4 regions of the Pantoea sp. At-9b genome follow, and region 3 is predicted to be linked to each of the others. Evidence: predicted binding sites of a transcription regulator. Region 3 holds the regulator's gene; each other region holds the start of a gene.

Region 1 (3,125 bases), on a different replicon from region 3:
AGCATGGCGTTCATCAGATGATCCTGCGCATGCACCATGATCAGATTGACCGGGATCTTGCCGCAGCCTTCATCCGCGCCAATCAGCGAGGTTTGAATTTTGTGTGCTTCGCGTGCCGCCTGGCTGGCGTTTTCCAGCATGGCATCCACCACAGTCCAGTTGTGTTTCCGTGCCTCCTGCAAGGCCTGCATCGCTGAGGAGCGCGCTTCTCCGGCGTGGATAATCAGTTCCATCACCGTGGTTTCCATATCGTTCATCATTTCATCTCCTCTGCCAGGGTTGCGTTAGCCATCTCCGCTTCCTGTTGCAGCAGTTGGCGCTCATACATTTTGAAAAACGGGTAATAAATCAGGGTCGACAAGCCAATCAGGAAGATCACCAGTATCACCGCACGCCAGTCCCAGCCGGTGGACCAGGCCGCACCAATCGGTCCGGGGGTGGTCCAGGGGGCGAGTGAAATCACGTGGTTGATCAGATTGGTACGCGTGGCTGTCCAGGCAATGATGGCGTTCAGCAGCGGCGTGGTAATAAACGGAATGAACAGCAGCGGGTTCATCACCACCGGCGAGCCGAAGATAATCGGTTCGTTAATGTTGAACATGCCGGGTACCAAGCCGAGACGGCCGATAGAACGCAGATGCGCGGAGCGACTGCGCAGGTAAAGAATAACCAGCCCCATGGTGGCACCTGAACCCCCGACGGTAATAAAGAACTGCCAGAACGGTTCAATAAAGATTTTTGGAATTGGCTCCCCGGCAGTTAACGCTTCCTGATTGAGACCCAGATTACTCAACCAGAACGCCTGCAAAATGCCGCCAACAATCGCTGCGCCATGAATACCGGCAAACCACAGCAGATGGCATAACAGCACCGCAATCAACACCGCAGGCAGGGAGTCAGCCGCCGAGATGATCGGGGCAAACACCGCCATAATCGCCTGAGGAATGAGTAAGCCGAAGTGGCTCTGCATAAACAGATTCAGCGGATAGAGGGTCAGGAAGATCACCACAATCGGGATCAGCAGGTCGAAGGACTGGCGGATTTTCGGCGGCACCTGTTCCGGCAGTTTGAAACCGATGTTGTACTTCACCAGCAGATGCATCACTTCGGTACAATACAGGCTGATAAGTATCGCGGTGAATATTCCTTCCCCACCGAGCGAAGCAACAGAAAGGGTGCCATCTTTGGCCGGCGCAGCGACCACCAGGAACGTCATCAACGCCAACAGCGCCGCCATCAGACCGTTGAGTTTGTAGCTCTGTGCCAGGTTATAGGCGATAGCGCCGGTGATAAACACCGCCATAATGCCCATCGTCATGTTATAGGGCATCATCAGTTGGTCGTTGTACTGTCTGACAATACCCAGCCACCACTGAGCAAACCCCCACTGGCTGGTTTCACTGAACGGAGGATGCGAGAACAGCAGCATAAAAGAGCCAACAATTAAAAATGGCATCGACGCAATAAAACCATCTTTAATCGCCACCACATGTCGCTGCGAGGAGAGCCGCGCGGCAATCGGACTGATACGATTCTCGATCACCCCAAATAATGAATCAGCCAGTGTGCTCATTAAGCCCCCTTGTGGGAATCAATCAGGGAAAGGGCAGACTTCAGAATTTTTTCACCATTCAGCATGCCGTAATCCATGGTATTAATGACGGTGACGGGTTTATTAAATTCTGCTGCGCGTTGTTGGAAATCAGCGAGTTTGTATTTGATTTGTGGACCGAGCAGACAGCAGTCGTAATCCGCGATTTTATCCCTGAACTCCTCCATGCCAACCGCCTCGATACGGGCATCCAGACTCAGTTGCACCGCGGCTTTCTCCATTCTCTGCACCACCATGCTGGTGGACATTCCTGCTGAGCAACACAATAAGATTTTAACCATGACACCCTCCTTTTTTTCTAAATTCTTACGCGTCACTCGCCACATCTGCAACCGGTTACAGATTCATTTATCTTTTTTGTGATCTATAACTCAAACGAAGTATCACGTTATTTTGTGATGAAGTTAAAATAATCTGCAACCGGTTTCAGATTATCCCATTGTCAGGGCGTTTAATTTTAACGATATCGGCAACGCATTATTTTCCGGCAGGCTTTTACTGTTAGCGGGGTTATTGGTTACAATGGGTTGGTGAGCTAACAAGGAACATGAATGATTACCATGCTTGATGTTGCCCAACGCGCAGGCGTTTCGAAGGCAACCGTATCCCGCGTACTGGCCGGACACAGTTATGTGTCCAAAACGGTGCGCGACAAAGTGATGCAGGCAGTTGACGAGATGGGCTATCGCCCCAATCTGGTGGCGCGTAACCTGGCGACCAACCGTTCGCATAGCATTGGTCTGATGGTGCCCAACACCCTGTATCATGGGCCGTTTTTCAGCGAACTGATGTTTCAGGTGGCGACCCTGACCGAGCAACTTGGCTCCCAACTGGTATTGGCCGATGGTAAACACAATGCGCAACAAGAACGCGACGCGATTCATTTCCTCATCGACAGCCGTTGTGATGCGGTGATCATTTACCCACGCTACCTGAGCGTGGAAGAAATCGACGCATTGATCCCCACCCTGAGCAAACCGCTGATCATCCTGAACCGTCGCTTAAAAAAATTCCCCCAATATTCCGTTTGTGCCGACCATGAGAAAGACACTTGCGATGCGGTGAACTATTTGATTCGCCGTGGACATCGCGATATCGCGTTTATCAAAGGGATGGGCAGTTCACACACCGGCCTCAGCCGTTTGAAAGGGTTCCAGGCCGCCATGACCCAGAATAATTTGCCGATGGCACCGGCGTTAATGCTGGATGGGTGCTGGACCATGGAAAGCGGTAAGCGAGCCGCCGAGGAATTGCTGGCACGCAACGTGACATTCTCGGCGATTGTCGCCAGTAACGACGATATGGCTATCGGAGCCGCCTCTGCCCTGCACAATGCGGGCAAGCGGATGCCGCAGGATGTCTCCCTGCTCAGTTTCGATGATATTCCAATGGCGTCCTACACCATTCCGGCGCTGACATCGGTGCATGTCCCGATGGCCGAAATGGTCTCCAACGCCCTGGCGCAACTCACGAAAATGCTGGATGGTGAAGAGGTTGCCGCGCTGCCCCTGAT
Region 2 (3,125 bases), 800 kb from region 3:
ATTATTCCGTTGATTTTAATGATGCCGCTCTCCCTGCTGGTGATCTGGCTGGTGGTACGTGCCATTACGCGCGATTTACGCGTGGCATCGCGCCAGATTGCCGCCCAGGAGACGCTGCATCCCGACAGCGTACCGCCGGATGGCCTGCCTGACGAAATCCTGCCGTTGGTCGCGGCCTATAACTCCCTGCTTGATAAACTGCGCGCCGCCTGGTCATCACAGCGACAGTTCCTCGAAGATGCCGCACATGAGTTGCGGACACCGGTCACGGCGGTGACGTTGCAACTGGAAAACCTGCGGCAGCATATTCAGCCGGGTGAGGCCAGTCGCCAGTTTGATCAGCTGGAAGCGGGTGTCACGCGTACTCGCCATCTGGTGACGCAATTGCTGAACATCTCGCGCCAGGAAGATCAGTCGGTGGTCGCCACGGTAGAAAATATTGAGCTGGAAGACCTGCTGAAGGAGAGCATTGAACAGCTGATGGTGGTGGCCGATAAGCGTGGCATCGATATCGGTTTTAACGGCACCACCCATTACCGTATCCAGGCCAGCCGCTCTGATTTACGCAGTCTGTTTGACAACCTGATCGGCAATGCCATGCTGCATACCCCTGAAGGGAGTCTGGTGGATGTGCTACTGCATCGCGTCGGCAACCACACCGTGGTGGATATTGTTGATAACGGGCCGGGTATGCCGGAAGGCTTTATTGAACGCGCGTTTGACCGCTTTACCCGTTCGCCCGATGTACAGGCGCAGGGCAGTGGACTCGGATTGTCCATTGTCCGTAGCGTGGCGCAAAAAAACCGTATCCAGGTTGCGCTGTCAAACTGCCTGAATCCGCAGGGTAAAATTTGCGGTTTGCAGGTACGTGTCACCCTCCCTTAATGCCTGATCCTCATCCATAACGGCGCGCTGCCTCGCGCCGTTATGCTATTTGCCCATTCTGAACGTTCTGCGACAAACGCGACAACGTAAACGGTTGCGGGGTTCCGTTCGATTCATGACATTTATGTGACATAACTCACATTTTTGGTGAATGGAATTGCAACACTTTTTGACAAACGTGATCAAAATCTATTTTCTATCGGACTGTTACAGGCACCCTACGCGAGCTTTAAAAACCGGCGGCTCAGACCGGCTTAAAACAATTCACCGCCCACCCCTGGGATCGACTGACACCGATCGCGCATTTTTGCGGCGATCACGAGCATGTGGTTAACGATAATGAAATATAAAGCATTGATAGCAGGGGCCTTACTGGCCAGCAGCTGGACCGGCGCAACGCAAGCAGCAGACAGCAACCCGCAATACCTCTCCGACTGGTGGCACCAGAGCGTCAACGTCGTCGGCAGCTACCACACCCGTTTCGGACCACAGTTTAATAACGATGTGTATCTGGAATACGAAGCCTTTGCCAAAAAGGACTGGTTTGATTTCTACGGCTACGCCGATCTGACCAACTTCTTCGGTTTGGGCAACAGCAACGCTAACGGCATTTTCGACCACGGTTCGCCGCTGTTCATGGAAATTGAGCCGCGTTTCTCCATCGATAAGCTGACCGGCACCAGCCTGGCATTCGGTCCGTTTAAAGAGTGGTATTTTGCCAACAACTACATCTACGACATGGGTCGCAACGCGTCGCAGCGCCAGAACACCTGGTACATGGGTCTGGGCACCGATATCGACACCCATTCTGATGTTGGCCTGTCACTGAACGTGTACGCCAAATACCAGTGGCAGAACTACGGTGCGGCGAACGAAAACAGCTGGGATGGTTATCGCTTCAAAGTGAAATACTTTGTGCCAATTACCGAACTGTGGGGCGGTAAGCTGAGCTATATCGGCTTCACCAACTTTGACTGGGGTTCCGATCTGCGTGACGAAACCGGTCCGTCCCGTACCAGCAACTCGATCGCGTCCAGCCACATTCTGTCGCTGAACTACGACCACTGGCACGTTTCTACCGTGGCGCGTTATTTCCACAACGGTGGACAATGGGCGGATGGCCAGGAGCTGAACTTTGGCAACGGTCCGTTTGAAGTGAAATCAACCGGCTGGGGTTACTACCTGGTTGTGGGTTACAACTTCTGACCTAACCCTCACCCCGGCCCTCTCCCGCAAGCGGGAGAGGGAGGTAGTGCAACATGCTCGATCTGCTCTCTCTCCCGCTTGCGGGAGAGAGATAGCACACCATACTCGATCTGTTCCCTCTCCCGCTTGCGGGAGAGAGATAGCACACCATACTCGGTCTGTTCCCTCTCCCGCTTGCGGGAGAGAGATAGCACACCATGCTCGATCTGTTCCCTCTCCCGCTTGCGGGAGAGAGATAGCACACCATGCTCGATCTGTTCCCTCTCCCGCTTGCGGGAGAGGGTTAGGGTGAGGGTAAATTGCAGTCATATCCGTGGCTTATACGCATTCACCATCCACGGCACACCGAATTTATCGGTGAACATACCAAAACCATTTGCCCAGAACGTCGGCTCCCAGCTTTTCGTCACCTGACCACCGGCAGATAACGCCTCAAACCAACGTTTACCCTGTGCTTCATCCGGCGTGGAGAGACTCACCGCGAAGCCGCTGTAATGCGCCTCACGATTACCGTCACTCAACATAATTTCGCCCTGCCCGATGCGCAGATGTGCGTGCATGATATGTTCCGGCGGAAAGGTCATTCCAGACGGGCAACCGTCGGTAGATTCCATTTCCGGCATATCGCCAAAGGTCATTTTAAACAGCAACTCGCCGTCAGCCGCCTCAAGGTAGAATGCAATAGCCTCTTCGCAGCGCCCGTCATAAAACAAATAAGGTGTAATTTGCATGGTCTGTTCTCCACAGTGAACGCCCGATGCCAAGTGTAGTGGCTACCTGCAAAACAGGACGCGAGCCAGGCCGCACTCTTACCTTTGTTGACAATAGCGGCGAAACAGCTGCGCCATATAGGCACTCATCGGCGTCAGCGCCGTGTCTTTACGCTGAATCAGGTAAAAATTCGCCTTGGGCAACGGATCATCCAGCTCCAGCGCCACCAACTGGCCGCCATGAGTCGGGTCTTCAATCACATCACGCGAGATAATGCTGACGAAATCGGTCTTTGCCACCAGGCTGGTGCAGGCCATAAAGGT
Region 3 (3,125 bases):
CAACGCCTGATTGAAGGCAAACGCATCAAGTAAGCCAAATTTTTCGTAGCGGCGCGATTTATCACGCGATCCCGGAATCGCTGCGGGAAAAATCGGCGCGATAAATCGCCTGACCGTGCATGCTGCACGAAAAAATCCGCGCGATAAATCGCGCCGCTACGTTCGTGCTAAAGTTCAACCACCTCATAGCTGTGGGTAATTTCTACCCCTTTGCCCAGCATAATCGCCACCGAGCAATACTTCTCCGCCGACAGATCAACCGCCCGCGCCACCGCTTTGTCGCCCAGCGCTTTGCCGCTGACAATAAAATGCAGGTTGATATGTGTGAAAATGCGTGGTGCTTCTTCACGACGTTCCGAGGTCAGTTTTACCTCACAATCCGCCACGTCATTGCGCCCTTTTTGCAGGATCGACACCACATCAATCGCGCTGCAACCGCCCGCAGCCATCAGCACCATCTCCATCGGACTCGGTGCTTTGTCGCCCGAATTGCCATCCATTAATATCTGATGACCTGATGAGGATTCTCCGAGAAAGGTAAGCCCTTCCACCCATTTGACCCGTGCCTGCATTATTCTTTCTCCTGAATCGGCTGATTTGCCGCCAGAGTACGCTTTCACCTGAGAAACAGCAATCCAGACTAATCGCCCTTTTGCTGAAGCGAGACAACAGAAGACAGCTAGCAAAAGCTGTGCTACAAACAGTGCTGAAAATATTTTCGTCGCAATAGACGAAGGCGGGAAGAATCAGAAGCCTGGCTTAAGAGTCCACCCGAATAATTTTCCTTTACAGGAAGCGCTCTACGATTTCACCGCCTGACAGGGAAAACTGCCCCCTGTGTTTTGGGCACGATTACAACAGAGGATAATAGCGAATGGTTCTCGGCAAACCGCAAACAGACCCTACACTCGAATGGTTCCTGTCCCATTGCCATATTCACAAATATCCATCCAAAAGCACCCTGATTCATCAGGGTGAGAAAGCGGAAACGCTCTACTACATCGTGAAAGGTGCCGTTGCGGTGCTGATTAAAGATGAAGAAGGCAAAGAGATGATCCTCTCCTACCTCAATCAGGGGGATTTCATCGGCGAGCTTGGCCTGTTTGAAGAAGGTCAGGAACGCAGTGCCTGGGTTAGAGCGAAAACTGCCTGCGAAGTGGCTGAAATTTCCTACAAAAAATTCCGTCAGCTGATTCAGGTAAACCCGGATATTTTAATGCGTCTTTCGGCGCAGATGGCGCGTCGCCTGCAGGTGACATCAGAAAAAGTAGGCAACCTTGCCTTCCTTGATGTGACCGGCCGCATTGCGCAGACGCTGCTCAATCTGGCCAAGCAGCCTGATGCCATGACCCACCCGGACGGGATGCAGATCAAAATCACCCGTCAGGAAATTGGTCAGATCGTCGGCTGCTCACGCGAGACAGTTGGCCGTATTCTGAAAATGCTGGAAGATCAAAACCTGATCTCCGCACATGGTAAAACCATCGTCGTTTACGGCACCCGCTAATTTCTTCTCACCCACGGCGTGATGGCAGCATCGCGCCGTTTTTGTCTGCGATGAGCTGATGTGGCGTCGAATCATCTATCATCCCGAGGTTAACTACGCCCTGCGGCAAACGCTGGTGCTGTGCCTGCCCGTGGCTCTCGGCTGGCTGTTTGGCGATCTGCAAAAAGGCTTGCTGTTTTCCTTAGTGCCGGCCTGCTGCAACATCGCCGGTCTTGATACGCCGCATAAACGTTTCTTCAAACGCCTGGTTATTGGCGGTTCCCTGTTTGCGACCGGCAGCTTCCTGATTCAATGGCTGACGGATTATCACGTCCCCTTGCCGCTGATTCTGCTGGTGCTGCCGTTATTAGTCGGTGTGACCGGCGAGATCAGCCCGTTGCATGGCCGCTTGCTGCCCGCCACGCTGATCGCCTCCATCTTTACCCTGAGCCTGGTAGGCCGCATGCCTATCTGGGTACCACCGCTGCTCTACATTGGCGGCACCTTGTGGTACGGGCTGTTTAACTGGTTCTGGTTCTGGCTGTGGAAAGAGCAGCCGATGCGCGAGTCGCTGAGCCTGTTGTACCGTGAGCTGGCGGATTATTGCGATGCCAAATATACCCTGCTGACCCAGTTGACCGACCCGGAGAAAGCGCTGCCTCCGTTGCTGGCACGCCAACAGAAAGCGGTGGATCTGATCACCACCTGCTATCAGCAAATGCACATGCTGTCGGCCAGCCGGGATAACAGCCATAAACGCCTGACGCGCGCTTTTCAGGTGGCGCTGGATTTGCAGGAACACATCTCCGTTAGCCTGCATCAGCCGGAAGAAGTGCAAAAGCTGGTGGAGCAAAGCCATGCCGAGGCGGTGATTCGCTGGAATGCCAAAACCATCTCCGCCCGCCTGCGTCTGCTGGCCGATGCCATTCTGTATCACCAGTTGCCGGACCGTTTTCAAATGGATAAGCAACTGGGTGCGCTGGAAAAAATTGCCCGTCAGCACCCGGACAATCCGGTGGGTAACTTCTGTCTGTATCATTTCAGCCGCATTGCGCGCGTGTTGCGTACCCAGAAACCGCTGTATACCCGTGACCTGATGGCCGATCGCCAACGCCGCCTGCCGTTTTTTCCGGCGCTGCGCAGCTATCTGTCGCTGAAATCGCCCGCCTTGCGTACCGCGGCCCGCTTTGCCGTGATGCTGATGTTTGGCAGCGCGCTGGCGCTGTTCTTTAACATCCCCAAACCTTACTGGATTCTGATGACCACCATGTTCGTCAGCCAGAATGGCTACAGCGCCACGCGGGTGAGGATTCAACACCGTGCGCTCGGCACCTTTGCCGGGTTGTTGATTGCTGCCGCCTCATTGCGTTTTGCCGTACCGGAATCCATCACCCTGTTATTTATGCTGGCGATCACCCTCGCCAGCTATCTGGTGACGCGTAAATATTACGGCTGGTCGATGATTGGTTTCACGGTGACAGCGGTGTATTCGCTGCAATTGCTGTCGCTGAATGGCGCACAGTTTCTGCTGCCACGCATGATGGATACGCTGATGGGGTGTCTGATTGCCTTTGGCGGCATGATTTGGCTGTGGCCGCAGTGGCAGAGCGGCTTGTTGCGGAAGAACGCGCACGATGCG
Region 4 (3,125 bases), 330 kb from region 3:
CCATCATCTCAATCAGGCTCTCTTCACTCAGCTCGCTGACCGGACGCTCGGCAATAAATTGACCGTCGCGGAATACCGTGACGTCATCGCAAATCTCAAAGATCTCTTTCATACGGTGGGAGATGTAGACGATGCCGCACCCCTGCGCTTTCAACTCGTTGATCACGCGGAACAATGACAGGGTTTCGGTATCGGTCAGTGCATCTGTCGGTTCATCCATAATGATGACGCGCGACTGGAAGCTAAGTACCTTGGCGATCTCGACCATCTGTTGGTCGCCAATTGACAAGTCACCCACCAGCTTATGGCTGTTAAAGCGCAGGTTCAGACGAGCCAACAGCGTATCCGCCTCGGCATACATCTTTTTCCACTCGATGCGGCCAAAACGGTTCACAAATTCGCGTCCGAGGAAGATATTCTCCGCCACGGTCAGCTGCGGGATCAGGTTGAGTTCCTGATGAATGATGCCAATGCCCGCTTCCTGGGATGATTTGGGCCCGGAAAAGGTAGTTTCTTTGCCGAGCCAGTGCAGTGAACCGGCATCCATGCTGTAAATACCGGTCAGCACCTTCATCATGGTGGATTTACCGGCACCATTTTCGCCCACCAGCGCCATCACCCGCCCAGGCCAGACGGCCAGTGATGCGCCTTTCAGCGCTTTCACACCGGGAAACGACTTTTCAATCCCTTTGAGTTGCAATAACGGTTGCATAGCGACCTCAGAAGGTAACGCCCGCGCTCAGGATGACATTCGCATACGGAGAACACTCTCCGCTGCGAATGACCGCCTGACTACGCTGAGTCTGTTGTTTGAACTGTTCATGACTGGTGTAACGAATAGCGATGGTATTTCCCTGGTGTCGTTGCAAGGCATCGAGCACGGCGAGCAGTGCGCTGTGGAGCTGCGGGTTGAACTGCTTGATCTCTTCCGCCATCAGAGCGCTCTCAACCTGCATCTCCTGAGTAACCACCTCAACAACCTGTAAAAACTCGGGTGTACCCGGCGTCAGCGCCAGATCGATACGTTGCGGCCCCACCGGAATGGGCAACCCCGCATCGGCAATCGTCAGCGTATCCGTGTGTCCCAGACGGGCAATCACATGAGAGATTTCAGCGTTTAACAAGCGACCTTTTTTCATTTCTTCCACTCCACAGCGAAACGTTTCGCTGACCGGAGTGTATAAAAAATGCATAGCAACTCAATCCCGGCATCACGGAAATGTGATCGCCATCGAAACGTTTCGCTTGTACCAGAAAATATTTGAGTTAGGTGGATAACCAAACCACCTCAACAGACAAGGTCAGCCGAATTTTCTCAATCAACGAGAGAAACTCCCTGCGTTTCCGGCAGAAATTCCCTTCCGCTCTCTGTGTTACGTTTTTTCATCGGTAACGGAATGTGTATTTGTTGTGCGCCACCACGCAGGCATCAAAGGATTGAACCTAATGAATTTTAAAATGAAAGCAATTGCCAGCCTGAGCGCCTTATCACTGGTGGCTGCCGCCTGGGCTGATGAGGGAGAGATGGCACCAAAGGCTGAAGTGTTCGGGCCGGTCGCGATCGCCACTGCCGACTTTAGTGTTACAAGTTCAGTGGATGAATCTGTCCTGTTCGAACTGGACGCTTCCGCCAGCAAGAATGCCGTCTCTTTTAGCTGGAAAGTGGCAGAGGGGAAAGGTGTCTTTTGGCTACAGGAAAAACCAGGAGGAGGCTGGAAGACCGAGGTTAATCAGGCCAAAGCCAAAGCCCTGGTTCCGGCCAGGCACACCGGTGTCGCGGTCTATGAAGTCAGCGTCACCGATAAAGATGGCAACATCGATACCAAACGCGTCACCATGACCGCCACTTCCCCGTGGTATTCATCCGTGACGGAAAATCCGGCTAAACCCACTGAATTTCCGGACTGGGGTGAAGAAAATACCTATATGGCAGGCGATAAAGTCACTTTCGCCGGGATTAAGTACATCGCGACCAAATGGACACAATCGATACCCGCTAATGGTGCAGGCTGGAAGTTTGCGGACCCGGAACAGCTACGTGAATGGAATAAATCGATGTCCTATTCCAGTAAGGATAAAGTCACCTGGCAGGGGAAAGCCTGGAAGGCTGCCTACTGGACCCAGGGCAACACGCCGGGAGAACATTCCGTCTGGCTGGAGTTATAAACGGGCTGCCGCAGCAGCCCTGCCAGATCATCAGGGGAGTTTCCTGACCTGTTTCACATCCAGCTCCACCGCGTTGAGCCCCTTATCCAGCTCGCCGGTCAGCTCAACACGATCTTTGGGCGAAATGGTTTGTCCATCCCAGCGTTTGTGATCGATTTCGACCTTCATGGTGCCGGTCTCATCACGGAACAGATAATCCTCTTTACCCACTTGCTTATCCAGATAACCACGCACGGTGATCCAGCTATCGTCCTTCATTGTTTCAGCCTGCTTAACCGTCACAACGCTGGTGTTTCCAGGCTGAAAGCCACCGGCATGGTGTTGCACTGCAGGCGCATTGGGGTCAACAAATCCCCCCTGCTGTGCCGCCAGAACCGGCGTGGAAGCCAATGCGACGATCGCGAAAAGTGCTGCATGCTTTTTCATATTTTCACCTCTTTTCCATGAATGTGCGGGATACGGAGGCTATTTCACCATAGGGTTCTTAACAGGATCTTAAGGCGGATCAATTTATTAAAATTCGTGAAAATCAGGCCAAATGTCGCGATTTATCCTGTACATGAACGCTTCTGCTTCGTATAACTCGAGGATACAGGGAGGGACTTACATGCGCATTTTATTGATTGAGGACGACAGAATAATCGGTGACGGCCTGAAAGTCGGCCTGACCAAACTCGGTTTCAGCGTGGACTGGTTCGTTTCCGGTGACGCTGGCTTTCAGGCGCTGGCATCTGCCCCCTGGGATGCCGTGATCCTTGATTTGTCGCTGCCGGAAAGAGATGGACTCGATATCCTGCGCCAGTGGCGGCAACAGGGCCAGGATGTGCCGGTGTTGATCCTCACCGCGCGCGATGCGCTCGATCAGCGGGTTCAGGGTTTGCAACTGGGCGCAGATGACTACCTGTGCAAGCCATTTGCGCTGGCCGAAGTTGCAGCACGTCTGGAAGCGCTGATCCGTC

Evidence for each region. The regulator CRP, encoded in region 3, controls carbon source genes, mostly activating them, when cyclic AMP is high. The targets are predictions, from matches to a motif close to ATGTGANNNNNNTCACAT.
Region 1: the regulator CRP is predicted to act here: its motif matches at 2,006-2,023, upstream of PAT9B_RS27895 (PTS sugar transporter subunit IIB).
Region 2: the regulator CRP is predicted to act here: its motif matches at 1,010-1,027, upstream of PAT9B_RS01845 (nucleoside-specific channel-forming protein Tsx).
Region 4: the regulator CRP is predicted to act here: its motif matches at 1,220-1,237, upstream of rbsD (D-ribose pyranase).

What each region holds. Positions count from the first base shown of each region.
Region 1 is NC_014841.1:121,644-124,768, reverse strand. Features, by position in the region: gene PAT9B_RS27905 (PTS lactose/cellobiose transporter subunit IIA) at 1-257, opposite strand, end outside; gene PAT9B_RS27900 (PTS cellobiose transporter subunit IIC) at 257-1,573, opposite strand; gene PAT9B_RS27895 (PTS sugar transporter subunit IIB) at 1,573-1,893, opposite strand; gene PAT9B_RS27890 (LacI family DNA-binding transcriptional regulator) at 2,164-3,125, shown strand, end outside.
Region 2 is NC_014837.1:425,736-428,860, reverse strand. Features, by position in the region: gene PAT9B_RS01850 (HAMP domain-containing sensor histidine kinase) at 1-885, shown strand, start outside; gene PAT9B_RS01845 (nucleoside-specific channel-forming protein Tsx) at 1,225-2,091, shown strand; gene yjdN (VOC family metalloprotein YjdN) at 2,397-2,822, opposite strand; gene PAT9B_RS01835 (LysR family transcriptional regulator) at 2,901-3,125, opposite strand, start outside.
Region 3 is NC_014837.1:3,998,565-4,001,689, forward strand. Features, by position in the region: gene PAT9B_RS18505 (phosphoribulokinase) at 1-33, shown strand, start outside; gene PAT9B_RS18510 (OsmC family protein) at 168-572, opposite strand; gene crp (cAMP-activated global transcriptional regulator CRP) at 875-1,507, shown strand; gene PAT9B_RS18520 (YccS/YhfK family putative transporter) at 1,566-3,125, shown strand, end outside.
Region 4 is NC_014837.1:4,326,460-4,329,584, forward strand. Features, by position in the region: gene rbsA (ribose ABC transporter ATP-binding protein RbsA) at 1-712, opposite strand, end outside; gene rbsD (D-ribose pyranase) at 720-1,139, opposite strand; gene PAT9B_RS20015 (carbohydrate-binding protein) at 1,447-2,166, shown strand; gene PAT9B_RS20020 (YgiW/YdeI family stress tolerance OB fold protein) at 2,197-2,592, opposite strand; gene qseB (quorum sensing response regulator transcription factor QseB) at 2,774-3,125, shown strand, end outside.